Phytohabitans rumicis: one gene and its partner. The protein of the gene in region 1 interacts with the protein of each later gene in a pairwise test. Links are inferred from orthologs where the notes say so. Each region holds a gene or a part of one and is shown on either strand. Other genes may lie near its edges.

The links. Proteins that work in one complex are often made in the same cells at the same time.
Region 2: the proteins of ung (region 1) and ndk interact in binary tests that used the Escherichia coli proteins (3 or more experiments, as listed by UniProt). The link is inferred for Phytohabitans rumicis from one-to-one orthologs.

What each region holds. Positions count from the first base shown.
Region 1 is NZ_BLPG01000001.1:3,616,908-3,622,471, forward strand. The notes cover bases 1-2,999. They hold ung (uracil-DNA glycosylase), read right to left. Parts: upstream 1,853-2,999; coding sequence 1,148-1,852; downstream 1-1,147. Other genes in these bases: rimI (ribosomal protein S18-alanine N-acetyltransferase), read right to left, coding at 1-66; tsaB (tRNA (adenosine(37)-N6)-threonylcarbamoyltransferase complex dimerization subunit type 1 TsaB), read right to left, coding at 63-728; tsaE (tRNA (adenosine(37)-N6)-threonylcarbamoyltransferase complex ATPase subunit type 1 TsaE), read right to left, coding at 1,825-2,292; Prum_RS15860 (alpha/beta fold hydrolase), read right to left, coding at 2,292-2,999. Also shown: more of Prum_RS15860, read right to left, coding at 3,000-3,428; alr (alanine racemase), read right to left, coding at 3,425-4,576; Prum_RS15870 (glycosyltransferase family 2 protein), read left to right, coding at 4,617-5,564. UniProt on the Escherichia coli protein: Excises uracil residues from the DNA which can arise as a result of misincorporation of dUMP residues by DNA polymerase or due to deamination of cytosine.
Region 2 is NZ_BLPG01000001.1:5,849,507-5,857,408, reverse strand. The notes cover bases 2,109-4,881. They hold ndk (nucleoside-diphosphate kinase), read right to left. Parts: upstream 3,816-4,881; coding sequence 3,402-3,815; downstream 2,109-3,401. Other genes in these bases: Prum_RS26630 (VOC family protein), read left to right, coding at 3,920-4,881; ileS (isoleucine--tRNA ligase), read right to left, coding at 2,109-3,166. In the rest of the region: Prum_RS26645 (cryptochrome/photolyase family protein), read left to right, coding at 1-59; more of ileS, read right to left, coding at 56-2,108; more of Prum_RS26630, read left to right, coding at 4,882-5,188; Prum_RS26625 (DUF4233 domain-containing protein), read right to left, coding at 5,138-5,497; Prum_RS26615 (valine--tRNA ligase), read right to left, coding at 6,818-7,902. UniProt on the Escherichia coli protein: Major role in the synthesis of nucleoside triphosphates other than ATP. The ATP gamma phosphate is transferred to the NDP beta phosphate via a ping-pong mechanism, using a phosphorylated active-site intermediate.

The DNA of each region.
Region 1 (5,564 bases):
GAAGAGGTCCGCCTCGATGCCCAGCACCTCGGCAACGTCCCACCAGCGAAAACGCTCTACCTTCATCGCAGGACAGGCTTGCGGGCGGCCTGCGCCACCGCGTCGGGCCGGCGCAGGTACAGCGGAGTGAGGCGCTCGGTCGGCGCCTTCGCCAGGACACGCTCGGCGGCCAGCGCCACGAGCGCGTCGGCCAGCGGATACCGGGGTTCGTCGCGCACGGGCAGGCCCAGGACGTCCGCGTACCGGTGGGCGCCCTCGCCGACCGCGGCGGTCACCCCCAGCGCGGCCACCCGCTCGGCGACCACCGCCGGCAGGTCAACCGCCGGCTCGGTCAACGGCGTGCCGCCGTCGTACGCGGCCCAGTAGATCTCGCGGCGCCGCGCGTCGGTGGCCACCAGCACCCGCCCCTCAACCTGGCCGACAGCGTCGAGCGAGCAGACGCCGTACGTCGGGACATCCAGCGCCTGACCCATGCTGGCCGCCGTGACCAGGCCGACCCGCAGCCCCGTGAACGGCCCCGGCCCGACGCCCGCCACGATCGCCGAGAGATCCCGCGACCGCACGCCGGCCTCACCGAGCACGGCATCGACGGCCGGGGCGAGCAGCTCACCGTGCGCCTTTGCGTCAACGATTCGCCGCCGGGCGCGCAGCGCGAAGCCGTCGTCGGAGACCTCCGCCAGCGCCGCCGTCACCGCGGGCGTCGACGAGTCCACCACCAGTACGAGCACGATATGCACCCTATCCGGCCCCTTGGCCGCCGCTCCCACGCCCCGCTCCTCGCCCCCGCCCGTCGCCCTAGCCCCGTCGATCAAGGACAAACGGTCGTGCTTTGATCTCCAATCCACGACCGTTTGACCTTGATCGACGCGGATTCCCTTGATCGGCGAGCGAGCAGGTGCCCTGCGTGGACCTTGGTATCCCAGCGCCCCTCTGGGGGCCGCAAGATACCAAGGTCGTTCCCCACGAGCTACGCCCAAACCACCTCACCTCGTCGATCAAGGGATCTCCCGTCGATCAAGGGCATATGGCTGTGGTTTGGAGATCAAAGCACAACCGTTTGCCCTTGATCGACGGGGCGAGGGCGACGGGCGAGGGCGACGGGCGCGGGGCGAGGGGCGACGGGGGCGGCAGGGGGCCGCTGCAACTCCTAGAGCGCGGCCCAGTCGATGGTGAGGAGGCCGGCGTCGGCCAGGGCCTTGTTGGTGGCGCTGAAGGGGCGGCTGCCGAGGAAACCGCGCGGGTTCATCGGGCTGGGGTGGCCGGCTTCCAGGACCACGTGGTCGGGGTTGGTGATGAGGGCGCTCTTCTTGCGGGCGTACCCGCCCCACAGCAGGTAAACCACGCGGCCCGGGCGGGCGTTGAGGGCGCGGATGGTGGCGTCGGTGAAGTCTTCCCAGCCGCGGTTGGCGTGCGAGCCGGGCTTGCCCTCGCGGACGGTCAGCACGGCGTTGAGCAGCAGTACGCCCTGCGCCGCCCAGCCGGACAGGTCCCCCGAGCGTTGCACCGGTACGTCCAGGTCGGCGGCCAGCTCCTTGAAGACGTTGCGCAGCGATGGTGGCGCCGACACGCCGGGCCGGACGCTGAAGCTCAGTCCGTGCGCCTGGCCCGCGCGGTGGTACGGGTCCTGGCCGAGGATCAGCACGCGGCACTGCTCGGGCGCGCACAGCCGGTAAGCGGAGAACAGGTCGTCCTGGGGCGGGAAGACGGTCTGCGCCGCGTACTCGCCCGCGACGAAGGTGCCCAGCTCGGCCGTGCGGGCCGGGTCGAGGTGCGGCTCGACGGCCGTACGCCAATCGGTCGGCAACAGGTCCAGCAGGTCGAGCGTCACAGGCCCTCCAGGCGAGCCGCCCAGTCACCACCGCTGGGCACGAGTTCGATCATGCGGGAATCGTCGTCGCGGCGGTCGATGCGCACCCCCAGGTACGCGTCGGACAGCTGCTCGACCATGCCCTCGCCCCACTCGACCACGGTGACCGAGTCGTCCACCGAGGCGTCCAGGTCGAGGTCGTCGATCTCCGCACGCGGGTCGACCGCCGAGCCTAGCCGGTAGGCGTCCGCGTGGACGAGCGCAACACGGCCACCCTTCGCGGGGTCGGGTCGGTGCACCCGGGCGATGACGAAGGTGGGCGAGGTGACGTCGCCGCGTACCCCCAGGCCGGCGCCGATGCCGCGCACCAGCGCGGTCTTGCCCGCGCCCAGCGGGCCGGTCAGCACGACCAGATCTCCGGCGCGGAGCACGCCGCCGAGCCGGCGGCCAAAGCCCTCTGTGTCTTCAACGGTGGGTAGCGAGATCACGCGGTCAGCTTCTCCAAGAACTCGACGAGGGCGGCGTTGACCTCGTCGGCGTGTTCGAGCATCACGACGTGCCCGCTGTCGGGCACCTTGACGAACTCGGCCTCCGGCAGGTGCCGGACGATCTCCTCCGAGTGGGTCACCGGCGTGATCATGTCCTTGTCTCCGACGATGACGAGCGTGGGCGTGTTTCGCAGCGCCTTGAGCGCCGGATAGCGCGCGTGCGTGTAGAGCGTACGCAGGTACCGCGCGACGGTCTCGGCCGACGTGCGGGAGTTCATGTCCTCCACATAGGACACCAATGCCGGGCTGGGCCGGGGGTTGCCGAAGCCGTACCGCCGGGTGAGCAGCCAGGCCAGGTCGGACGACGCCTGGCGGGCTCGGTCGATCACCCCGCCGCTGAGCCGGGTCGCGCTGTTGACCAGCGGCAGCAACGGCGTACCGGCGCGGGCGATGAGGGCGGGCAGGCCGAACTTGGTCTCCTCCAGCCGGCCACCCGACGTGGCCATCAGCACCGTGGCCACCACCCGGTCGCCGAAGAGCTCCGGGTACCGCTCGGCGAACGCCATGACGGCCATGCCGCCCATCGAGTGCCCGATCAGGATCAGCGGGCCGTCCGGCACCGTCTCGTCGATCACCGCGTGCAGCGCCTCGGCGAGCGCGGGCAGCTCGTACTCGCCGGTCTCCAGCTTGCCGGAACGGCCGTGGCCCGGCTGGTCGTAGAAGACCATCCGGTAGTCCCCGCGGCGGGTCAGCTCCTTGCGCTGGAAGTGGAACGTGCCCATGTCCAGGCAGAAGCCGTGCACGAAGACCAGGGTCGGTTCGAGCGAGGAACCCGCGCCGGTCACGCTGGCCGCGAACTGGGCGTCCAACTCGACGCCGTCGGCCGGCTCGACGATCTCGACGTACAGGTCGGTGCCGTCCGCGGTGGTGACCGTGGTCGACTCGTCGTACGCCTGCTGGCCGAAGTCTTCATCCGCGTACCGGTCGGTGGTGCCGCGCTTCGAGCGGCGGACCAGCGCGCGCTCGGCCACGACGCCCGCCGCGACCCCGACCGCGGCGACGCCGACCACCGCGCCGAGCAGGCCGGCGCGCTTGCGCATCGACTGGCTGGCCAGCGCGCCGAGGCGGCTCATGCGGGAGCTCCGGCGCCGGTGTAGACGCGTGGCACGCGGGTGCTGCCGAAGCGGGTGACGATCTCGTAGTTGATCGTGCCGACCGCCTCGGCCCAGTCGTCGGCGGTCGGCCCGCCGTGCTCGCCGGTGCCGAAGAGGGTGGCCACGTCGCCGGCCGCGACCGGGTCGTCGCCGCAGTCCAGCACCACCTGGTCCATGCAGACCCGGCCGGCGATCCGGCGTACCTTGCCGCCCAGCTCGATCGGGCCGCTGCTGGAGGCGTGCCGCGGGACCCCGTCGGCGTACCCGAGCGGCACGACGGCGAGCGTCGTCTCCCGCTCGGTGTGGTACGTGTGGCCGTACGAGACGCCCTGGCCGGCCGGCACCCGCTTGGTGAGCATGACCCGGGCGCGGGCGGTCATGGCCGGCCGCAGCCCGAAGCGCTCCCCCGGGCTGAGCCGATCTGTGTCGCTCCGCGACAACGGTGTCAGCCCGTAGACCGCGATCCCCGGGCGGACCAGGTCGAGGTGGGCGTCGGGCCGGGTGAGCGTGGCCGCCGAGTTGGCGATGTGTCGCAGGCGCGGGGTCACCCCGAGGCGCTCGGCGGTCGCCAGACCCTCGTGGAAGACGTCCAGCTGCTGATCGATGGTTTCGTGGCCGGGCGCGTCCGCGTACACGAAATGGCTGAACACCCCGACCACCTCGACCGAGCCGTCGGCCTCGGCCTTCGCGGCGGCCTCGACCAGCGCCGGCCAGTCGGCCGGTGTCGCGCCGCCGCGCGCGAGCCCGGTGTCGATCTTCAGGTGTACGCGGGCGGGCCGGCCCGCGAGGTGCGCCGCCTCGACCATCTCGCGCAGCTGGAGCAGGCTGCCGGTGCCGAGGTCGACCCCGGCCGCGACGCCTTCGTGCAGCGGCAGGCCGGGGACCAGTAGCCACGCGAGCACCGGTGCGGTGATGCCGGCGCGCCGCAGCGTCAGCGCCTCGTCGAGCGTGCAGACGCCGAGCCAGCTCGCGCCCGAGTCGAGAGCCGCTCGAGCCACCGGCAACATGCCGTGTCCGTACCCGTCGCCCTTGACCACGGCCATCAGCTCGGCGCTGGTGCCGGCGCGCAACCGCGCCACGTTGTGGCGGATCGCGTCAAGATCGACACGGACCTCGGCTTGCAACATGCCCTTCAGACTACTGATCGATGACACGTAACATCTGGGCATGCGCCTGTCGGTCGTCGTGCCCTGCTTCAACGAGGAGGCTTCCGTTGAGCGGCTCCACGCTGCTGTGACGGCGGCCACCGCCTCGCTGGGGGCCGAGATCGAAATCGTGTTCGTCGATGACGGGAGCGACGACGGCACGCTGGTGGCGCTGCGCGGGCTCGCCGCTCGGGACAGCTCGGTCCGGTACACGTCGCTGAGCCGCAACTTCGGCAAGGAGGCGGCGATGCTGGCCGGCCTGGAGCGGGCCAGCGGCGACGCGGTCGTGATCATGGATGCCGACCTGCAGCACCCGCCGCACCTGCTGCCCCGGATGCTGGAGCTCTTCGAGCAGGGGTACGACCAGGTCATCGCCTGCCGCGACCGGCGTGGCGACCAGTTCTTCCGCACGCTCGCCTCGCGCACCTTCTACCGCATGGTCAACAAGCTGGTCGACGTGCAGTTGGTCGACGGGGCCGGCGACTTCCGGCTGCTGTCCCGGCGGGCCGTCGACGCGGTGCTCTCGCTGCCCGAGTACAACCGCTTCTCCAAGGGCCTGTACTCGTGGATCGGCTTCAACACGGTGGTGTTCGCGTACACCAACGAGGCCCGGCAGGGCGGCCGCAGCAAGTGGACGATCGGCAAGCTCTTCAACTACGCGCTGGACGGGCTGCTGTCGTTCAACAACCGGCCGCTGCGGTTGGCGATCTACGGCGGGCTGGCGCTCACGCTGCTGGCCGTCACGTACATGACGTGGGTCGTGATCAGCGCGTTCGCGCGGGGCATCGACATGCCCGGTTACACCACGATCATCGTAAGCGTGATCGGGCTGGGCGGCATCCAGATGATGATCCTCGGCATCATCGGCGAGTACATCGGCCGGCTCTACTACGAGACCAAACGGCGCCCGCACTACCTCGCCAAAGAGACCGAAATGTCCCCGGTGCAGCCCGCGAGCGCCCGCCGCCCT
Region 2 (7,902 bases), 2.2 Mb from region 1 along the record:
TGACCCGCCACCTGGTCGACGCCCAGGAGTGGTCCATCCCCGTCGGCATCCCCCGTTAGGCGCGCGTCACCGCCACGGTGACCTGCCCGCCGTCGCCGACCTCACCGGCGAAGCCGACCTCGACCGGGCCGAACGCCAGCGACGTCGCCAGCACCTCGCGGGAGACGAAGTCCCGGTGCGCCTCGACGGCCGCCACCACCTCCGGGGACGCGGCGAGCGTGACAGCCACCCGGTCCGACACGTCGAACTGGGCGTCGCGCCGGGCCTGCTGCACCACCCGGATCACGTCGCGCGCCAGGCCCTCCGCCGCCAGCTCGGGGGTCACCGACGTGTCGAGCACGACGACACCCTCGCTCAGCGGCGCCGAGTGCTCGACGTCCGCAGCCACCATCTTCAGCTCGTACTCCCCCTGCTGGAGGGTGACCCCCGCCGCGACCGGCTGGCCGTCCACGAGCTGCCAGTCGCCCGCCTTGACCGCCTTGATCACCTGCTGGACGGCGCCGCCGACCCGCGGCCCGAGCGCGCGCGGCACCACGGTCAGCACCTGCTCGCAGTACGTCGACACCTCCTCGGTGAAGACCACCGACTTGACGTTCACCTCGTCGGCGACCAGGTCGGCGAACGGCCGCAGCGCCTCCGCCCGCGGGCTCGCCACGGTCAGCGCCGGCAGCGGCAGCCGTACCCGCAGCCCACGCGCCTTGCGCAGGGACAGCGCCGCCGAGCACACGTCGCGTACGGCGTCCATCGCGGCGACGAGGTCGTGGTCGGCGGGGAACTCGCCGGCCGACGGCCAGTCGGTCAGGTGCACCGACCGCTCGCCGGTCAGCCCGCGCCAGATCTCCTCCGCGGTGAGCGGAGCGAGCGGAGCGACCACCCGCGACAGCGTCTCCAGCACCGTGTAGAGCGTGTCGAACGCGTCCGCGTCGCCGGTCCAGAACCGGTCCCGCGACCGCCGGACGTACCAGTTGGTCAGCGCGTCCAGATAGGACCGCACGGAGGCGCAGGCCCCGCTGATGTCGTACGCGTCCATCTGGGACTGCACGGTGGACACCAGCTCGCCGGTCTTGGCCAGGACGTACCGGTCCAGCAGATGCTCGCTGCTCGTCCGCCGCCGTGCCTCGTAGCCCGACGCGTTGGCGTACAGCGTGAAGAAGTACCACACATTCCACAGTGGAAGCAGCACCTGCCGTACGGCGTCCCGGATCAGGCCCTCGGTGACCGGCATGTCACCGCCGCGCAGCACCGGAGACGACATCAGCATCCACCGCATGGCGTCCGAGCCGTGCGAGTTGAAGACGTGGTAGACGTCCGGGTAGTTGCGCAGGCTCTTGGACATCTTCCGGCCGTCCTCGCCGAGCAGGATGCCGTGGCTGAGGCAGTTGCGGAACGCCGGCCGGTCGAAGAGCGCCGTGGCCAGCACGTGCATGGTGTAGAACCAGCCCCGCGTCTGTCCGATGTACTCCACGATGAAATCGCCCGGGTAGTGGTGCTCGAACCAGTCGCGGTTCTCAAATGGATAGTGCACCTGGGCGAACGGCATCGACCCCGACTCGAACCAGCAGTCCAGCACCTCCGGCACCCGGCGCATCGTCGACCTGCCGGTCGGGTCGTCCGGGTTGGGGCGTACCAGATCGTCGATGCCGGGCCGGTGCAGGTCGGTCACCTTGACACTGAAGTCACGCTCCAACTCGGCAAGGGACCCGTACACGTCCAGCCGCGGGTACGCCGGGTCGTCCGACTTCCACACCGGGATCGGCGAGCCCCAGAAGCGGTTTCGGCTGATCGACCAGTCCCGGGCGTTCGCCAGCCACTTGCCGAAGGACCCGTCCTTCACGTGCGCCGGCGTCCAGTTGATCTGCTGGTTCAGCTCGACCATCCGGTCGCGGAACTGGGTCACCGCCACGAACCACGACGACACCGCCTTGTAGACCAGCGGCGTGTCGCAGCGCCAGCAGTGCGGGTACGAGTGGGTGTACGTCTCCTGCCGCAGCACCACGCCCCGGTCGCGCAGCTCGCGGATGACCGGCTTGTTGACGTCGAAGACCTGCTCCCCCTGGTACGGCGGCACGAGCGAGGTGAACCGGGTGTGCTCGTCGACGGTCACCACGGTCGGGATGCCGGCCGCGTTGCAGGCGTTCTGGTCGTCTTCGCCGAAGGCGGGCGCCAGATGCACGACTCCAGTGCCGTCCTCAGTGGACACGAAGTCGGCGCCGAGCACCTGGAACGCGTTGGGCGTGTCGGCCAGGAAGTCGAACAGCGGCGTGTAGCTGCGTCCGACCAGGTCGGCCCCGCGCACCACGCCCACCTGCTTGAGGTCCGCCAACTCCTTCTGGTACGCCGAAAGCCGCGCCGCGCCGACCAGGTAACGCTGCCCGGCCGGGTCGGCGAGCACCGCGTACTCGATGTCGGGGCCGACGGCGAGCGCGAGATTGGACGGCAGTGTCCACGGCGTGGTCGTCCAGACGGCGAGCTTCTCGCCGGTGTCCAAAGTGAACCAGACGGTGAGCGACGGATCCTGCCGGTCGCGGTAGACGTCGTCCATTCGGGTTTCCGTATTGGACAGTGGCGTCTCGCACCGCCAGCAGTACGCCAGCACCTTGAAGCCCTCGTAGACCAGGCCCTTGTCGTGCAGGGTCTTGAAGGCCCACATGACGCTTTCCATGTAGTCCAGGTCGAGCGTCTTGTAGTCGTTGGCGAAGTCGACCCACCGCGCCTGCCGGGTGACGTAGCGCTCCCAGTCCTGGGTGTACGTCAGCACCGACGTGCGGCACACGTCGTTGAACCGGGCGATGCCGAGGTCGAGGATCTCGGCCTTGGTGGAGATGCCGAGCTGCTTCTCCGCCTCCACCTCGGCGGGCAGGCCGTGACAGTCCCAGCCGAAGCGCCGATCCACCCGGCGACCGCGCATCGTCTGGTAGCGCGGCACGACGTCCTTGACGTACCCGGTGAAGAGGTGACCGTAGTGCGGCAGCCCGTTGGCGAAGGGTGGCCCGTCGTAGAAGACGTATTCGTTCGAGGCGGAGCGGGCGTCCACCGATGCCTGGAACGTCTTGTCGGCCGCCCAGTGCTCCAGCACCCCGCGCTCGACCGCGGGCAGGTCGGGGCTCGCCGGTACGCCGGCCGTGGGGTCGGTCTTCGGATACACCGTGTACTCCTCGCAGCTCACTGTTCGTGTGTCTGCGAGGACGAGCCGATCGGCCCGCGGTACCACCCCGCTTGGCGTCCCCGGTGAGGGGCCGCCCGCTCGTTGGCCGGCTGTGACGGGCCGGACCCGTCCGGTTCTACTGAGGTCTATCCGACCCGTTCTTCCGGAGGCTCGCCGGTGATAGCCGGGTCAACGCCTTACGACCGTCAAGCCTACCCGACCGGTCCTGAACCGGCCCGTCAATAAACGCCCGGCCTTACCCCAGGTCGGGGAACCAGAGGGTGATCTCGCGCTTGACGCTGTCGGGCGAGTCGGACGCGTGTACGAGGTTTTCCCGGTTCGACAGGGAGAGATCGCCGCGGATCGTCCCGGCGGCGGCCTTGCGACCGTCGGTCGCACCCACCAGCGCGCGCACCACGTCGATGGCCTGGTCGCCGGAGAGCACCGCCGCGACCAGCGGGCCGCCCGTCATGAACTCCTTCAGCGGCGGGTAGAACGCCTTGTCCACGTGCTCGGCGTAGTGCTCGTCGGCCAGGGCGGCGTCCATGCCGCGCAGCACGAGCGCGTCGATGGCCAGGCCCTTGCGCTCGAACCGGCCGATGATCTCGCCGACCAGGCCGCGCCGGACGGCGTCCGGCTTGATCAGGACGAGCGTGCGCTCCGTGGACACGGTGTTCCTCCTGTACGGGGTGCGGGCGTACGGCACCAGCCTATCGGTCTTCCCATGGGTGGCCGGGCCGGCCTAGCCTGGCGGGTAACCCTGGGAGGTCCATAGTGGCTGACGGTCGTCGCCGCCCTATAGCGCCAGTCCGCAAGCTCGTCGCCGCGGTGCTGGCCACGTTCGCCGCGTTCGTCATGCTGTTCGGGGCCGGCATGCAGAGTTGGGCGATCGTGGCGGTCGGCGTGGCGGTGCTGGTCCTGGCCATCAGCCTGGTCCTGGTCAACACGATCCGCGGGGGCGCCCGCGCCTGGGTGGCCGGCACGGCGCACGTGATGAGCGCGACCGAGCCGCCCGCCTCCTCCACGTACGGCCGGTGCGAGCTCCAGATCGTCATCGACGCGCCCGGGCTGCCGGCCGCCTCGATCAAGGTGCGCGACTCCCGGGTACCGGTCGCGAAGTGGCCCCTGCCCGGCGTGACCCTGCCGATCATGGTGGCGGTCGACGACCTGCGGCACGTCCGGATCCTCTGGGACGACGCGCTCACGCACGCCGAGGCCGCCGCCGGGATGGGCGGGCCGCGCGACTACCCGGACGACGACATCCTCTTCGAGGAGGATGAGCCGCCATGGGCGCGCCGCGCGCCGGACCCGCCGTTCCCGGGGCCGGACAGCGGCGAGCCGATCACCGCCGACCTCACCGACGACCTGGGCGGCGGCATCCGTGACGAGCCCGTCGTGGTGCACCAGACTCCCGGCGGGCCGATCGTGCTGGAGGGGACGGTGGTCGAGCCGTCCGGCGACCCGCGCGGCGTGCCGCTGCCCCGGCGCGCCCGATCCGGCCAAAACGGCGGCAACGGGGCCACCACCGCGGTGGCCGAGCCGCCGTCGAAGGAAGAGGAGGAGCCCGAGGCACCCGCCCCGGAGGACACCGACGACGGCCTCGACGACCTGATCACGGCGTACCCCAGCGCCCGCCCGGGGCCGGGCGGCTCGATCCACGGGGTCGGCGTCACCGTCCTCGTCACCGACCTCGCCCGGTCGGTCGCGTTCTACCGCGACATGCTCGGCTTCTACGAGATCGACGGGGGCGACGGCAACGCGGTGCTCGCGTCCGGCGACACCAGGCTGGTGCTGCGGCAGATCTCCGACGTCTCCCCGGCCGGCCCGCGCACCGTGCACCTCAACCTCGAGGTCGGCGACGTCACCGCCATGCACGACGAGCTCAAGGCCAAGGGCGTGCGCTTCACGTACGCGCCGCGCCCGGTCAACAAGGGCGCGAAGCTGGAGCTGTGGGCGGCCGCGTTCAAGGACCCGGACGGCCACGGCATCGCCCTAACTCAGTGGCGCACCCGAGCTGCCGAGGATGGTCCGGCGGACGTGTAGGACGTACAGCCACACCAGGCCGAAGATCAGGCCCAACACGGCCAGCGCCCAGTGCAGGAAGCCGGACAGCAACAACAGCCCCTGGAGTACGCCGACGGCGTACCAGGCCCAGTTGTGGCGCAGCAGCCCGGCCAGCACCACGCACGCGACAATCGCGGCGACGATCACGCCGATGGCCGCGCTGTTCAGGTCGCCGTCGAGCATCCGCAGCGGCTGGATGCCCAGCAGCAGCACGATCGTCTCCAGGATCAGCGCGCCCGCGCCCAGCCCGCGTACGGCGGCCGGCGGATTGCGGAGGCCCGAGTTCATCGAACCAGCAACCGCCGCGCGTCGGCGACCGTCGCCACCGAACCGGTGATCAAGACGCCCACCCGGACAGCTCGCCGTTGACGTCCGTCTCGGCGAGCGCCACCGCCTGCTCGATCGCGTCGGGCATGTTGGCGGCCACCTCGACCCGCGCCTCGCCGAAGATCTCCTCGGCGACCGCGGCGAGCCGCTCCACCGACATCGCCCGGGGGGACGTGTTGCGGGTGACGACCACCGCGTCGACGACGGGTTCGAGCAGCTCCAGCAGCCCGGCCGCGTCCTTGTCGGCGAGCACCGCCAGGACGGCCACCAGCCGGCTGAACGCGAACTCCTCCTGCAACGCGGTGACCGTGGCGGCCATGCCGTGCGGGTTGTGCGCGCCGTCGAGCAGGATCGTCGGCGCCGTGCGCACCCGCTCCAGCCGGCCCGGCGAGCTGGTGCCCGTGAACCCCTCGCGGACCACCTCGGGGTCGAGCTGGCGGGCCGTGCCGGCGCCCAGGAACGCTTCGACCGCCGCCAGCGCCAGGGCCGCGTTCTGCGCCTGGTGCGCGCCGTGCAGCGGGAGGAACACCTCCTCGTACACCCCGCCGAGGCCCTGGATGCTCAGCACCTGGCCGCCGACCGCGACCGCCCGGCTCAACACGCCGAACTCGCTGCCCTCCCGCGCGATCGTCGCCCCGACCTCGGCGACCCGCTCCAGGATCGGCCGGGCCGCCTCGTCATCCTGGGCGGCGGTGATCACCGTGGCGCCCTTGTGGATGATGCCGGCCTTCGCCAGCGCGATGTCCTCGATCGTGTCGCCGAGCCACTCGGTGTGGTCCAGCCCGATCGGCGTGATCACCGCGACGCCGGCGTTGATCACGTTGGTGGAGTCTTCGGCGCCGCCCAGGCCCACCTCGACGATCGCCACGTCCACCGGCGCGTCCGCGAACGTCGCGAACGCCAGCGCCGTCGTCATGTCGAAGTACGTCAGCGGCTCGTCCGACCGCTCGTCGACGAACGCGGCGAGCGGCGCCACCTCCCGATACGTCGCCACGAAGCGCCGCTCGCTCACCGGCTCGCCGTCGAGGGTGATCCGCTCCCGCACCGTCTCCAGGTGCGGGCTGGTGTATCGGCCCGTGTGCAGCCCATGCGCCCGCAGCAGCGAGTCGATCATCCGGGCCGTGGACGTCTTGCCGTTCGTCCCGGTCAGGTGGATCGACGGGTACGCCCGCTGCGGGCTGCCCAGCAGGTCCAGCAGCTGCGCGATCCGGTCCAGGTCGAAGACCATCCGGGTGTACCCGCGGCTCATCAGCTCCGCGTCGACGGCGGCGAATTCCGTACTCATGCTGCCGGCAACGCCTCAAGCGCCGTCGCGATCCGCGCGAGATCGGCCTCGGCGGCGGACAGCCGTTCTTTGATCTTGCTGACCACCGGCTCGGGCGCCTTGCCGACGAAGGCCGGATTGTCCAGCTTCGCCCGGCACTGCTCGGCTTCCTTGAGCGCCGCGGCCCGGTCCTTCTCCAGGCGCGCGCGCTCGGCGGCCACGTCGATCGCGCCGCGCGTGTCGAGCGCGACCGTGACGGCCGCGGTCACCGCGAGCTGCGCGGTCGCCGCGAAGCCCGCCCCCGCGTCGTCGAGCCGGACCAGCGACCGGATCAGCGGCTCGTGCGCCGCGACGCCCGCCGCGGCCAGCCCGTCCAGCCGCGCCTCGACCCGCTGCGCGGGACGCAGGCCCTGGTCGGACCGGAACCGGCGGATCTCCGTGACCACTCGCCGCAGCGTCGCCAGCTCGGCCTCCGCGGCATCATCCACCAGCTCGGGTACGCCCACGGGCCAACTCGCGGTCACGACGGTCTCGCCCGCGGTCAGTGCCGTCCACAGCTCCTCGGTGACGAACGGGATGACCGGGTGCAGCAGCCGCAGCAGCTGGTCGAGCACGTGGCCGAGCACCCGCTGGGTGTTGGCGGCCGCCGGGCCACCCGCCGCGAGCACCGGCTTGGCCAGCTCGACGTACCAGTCGCAGACGTCGTCCCACGCGAAGTGATAGAGCACATCGCACACCTTGGCCAGCTCGAACGACTCGAACAGCCCGTCCACCTCGCCGATCACGTGCTGCAGGCGGGACAGGATCCACCGGTCGACCGGGGTGAGCTCGGCGGGCAGCTCGCCGCGCACGTGGGCGCCGTTGAGCAGGGCGAAGCGGGTCGCGTTCCACAGCTTGTTGCAGAAGTTGCGCGAGCCCTGGCACCAGTCCTCGCTGACCGGGACGTCGCCGCCCGGGTTGGCGCCGCGGGTCAGCGTGAAGCGGGTGGCGTCGGCGCCGTAGCGCTCGATCCAGTCCAGCGGGTCGACCACGTTGCCGAACGACTTCGACATCTTCTTACCGTGCTCGTCGCGGACCATCCCGTGCAGCGCGATCACGTCAA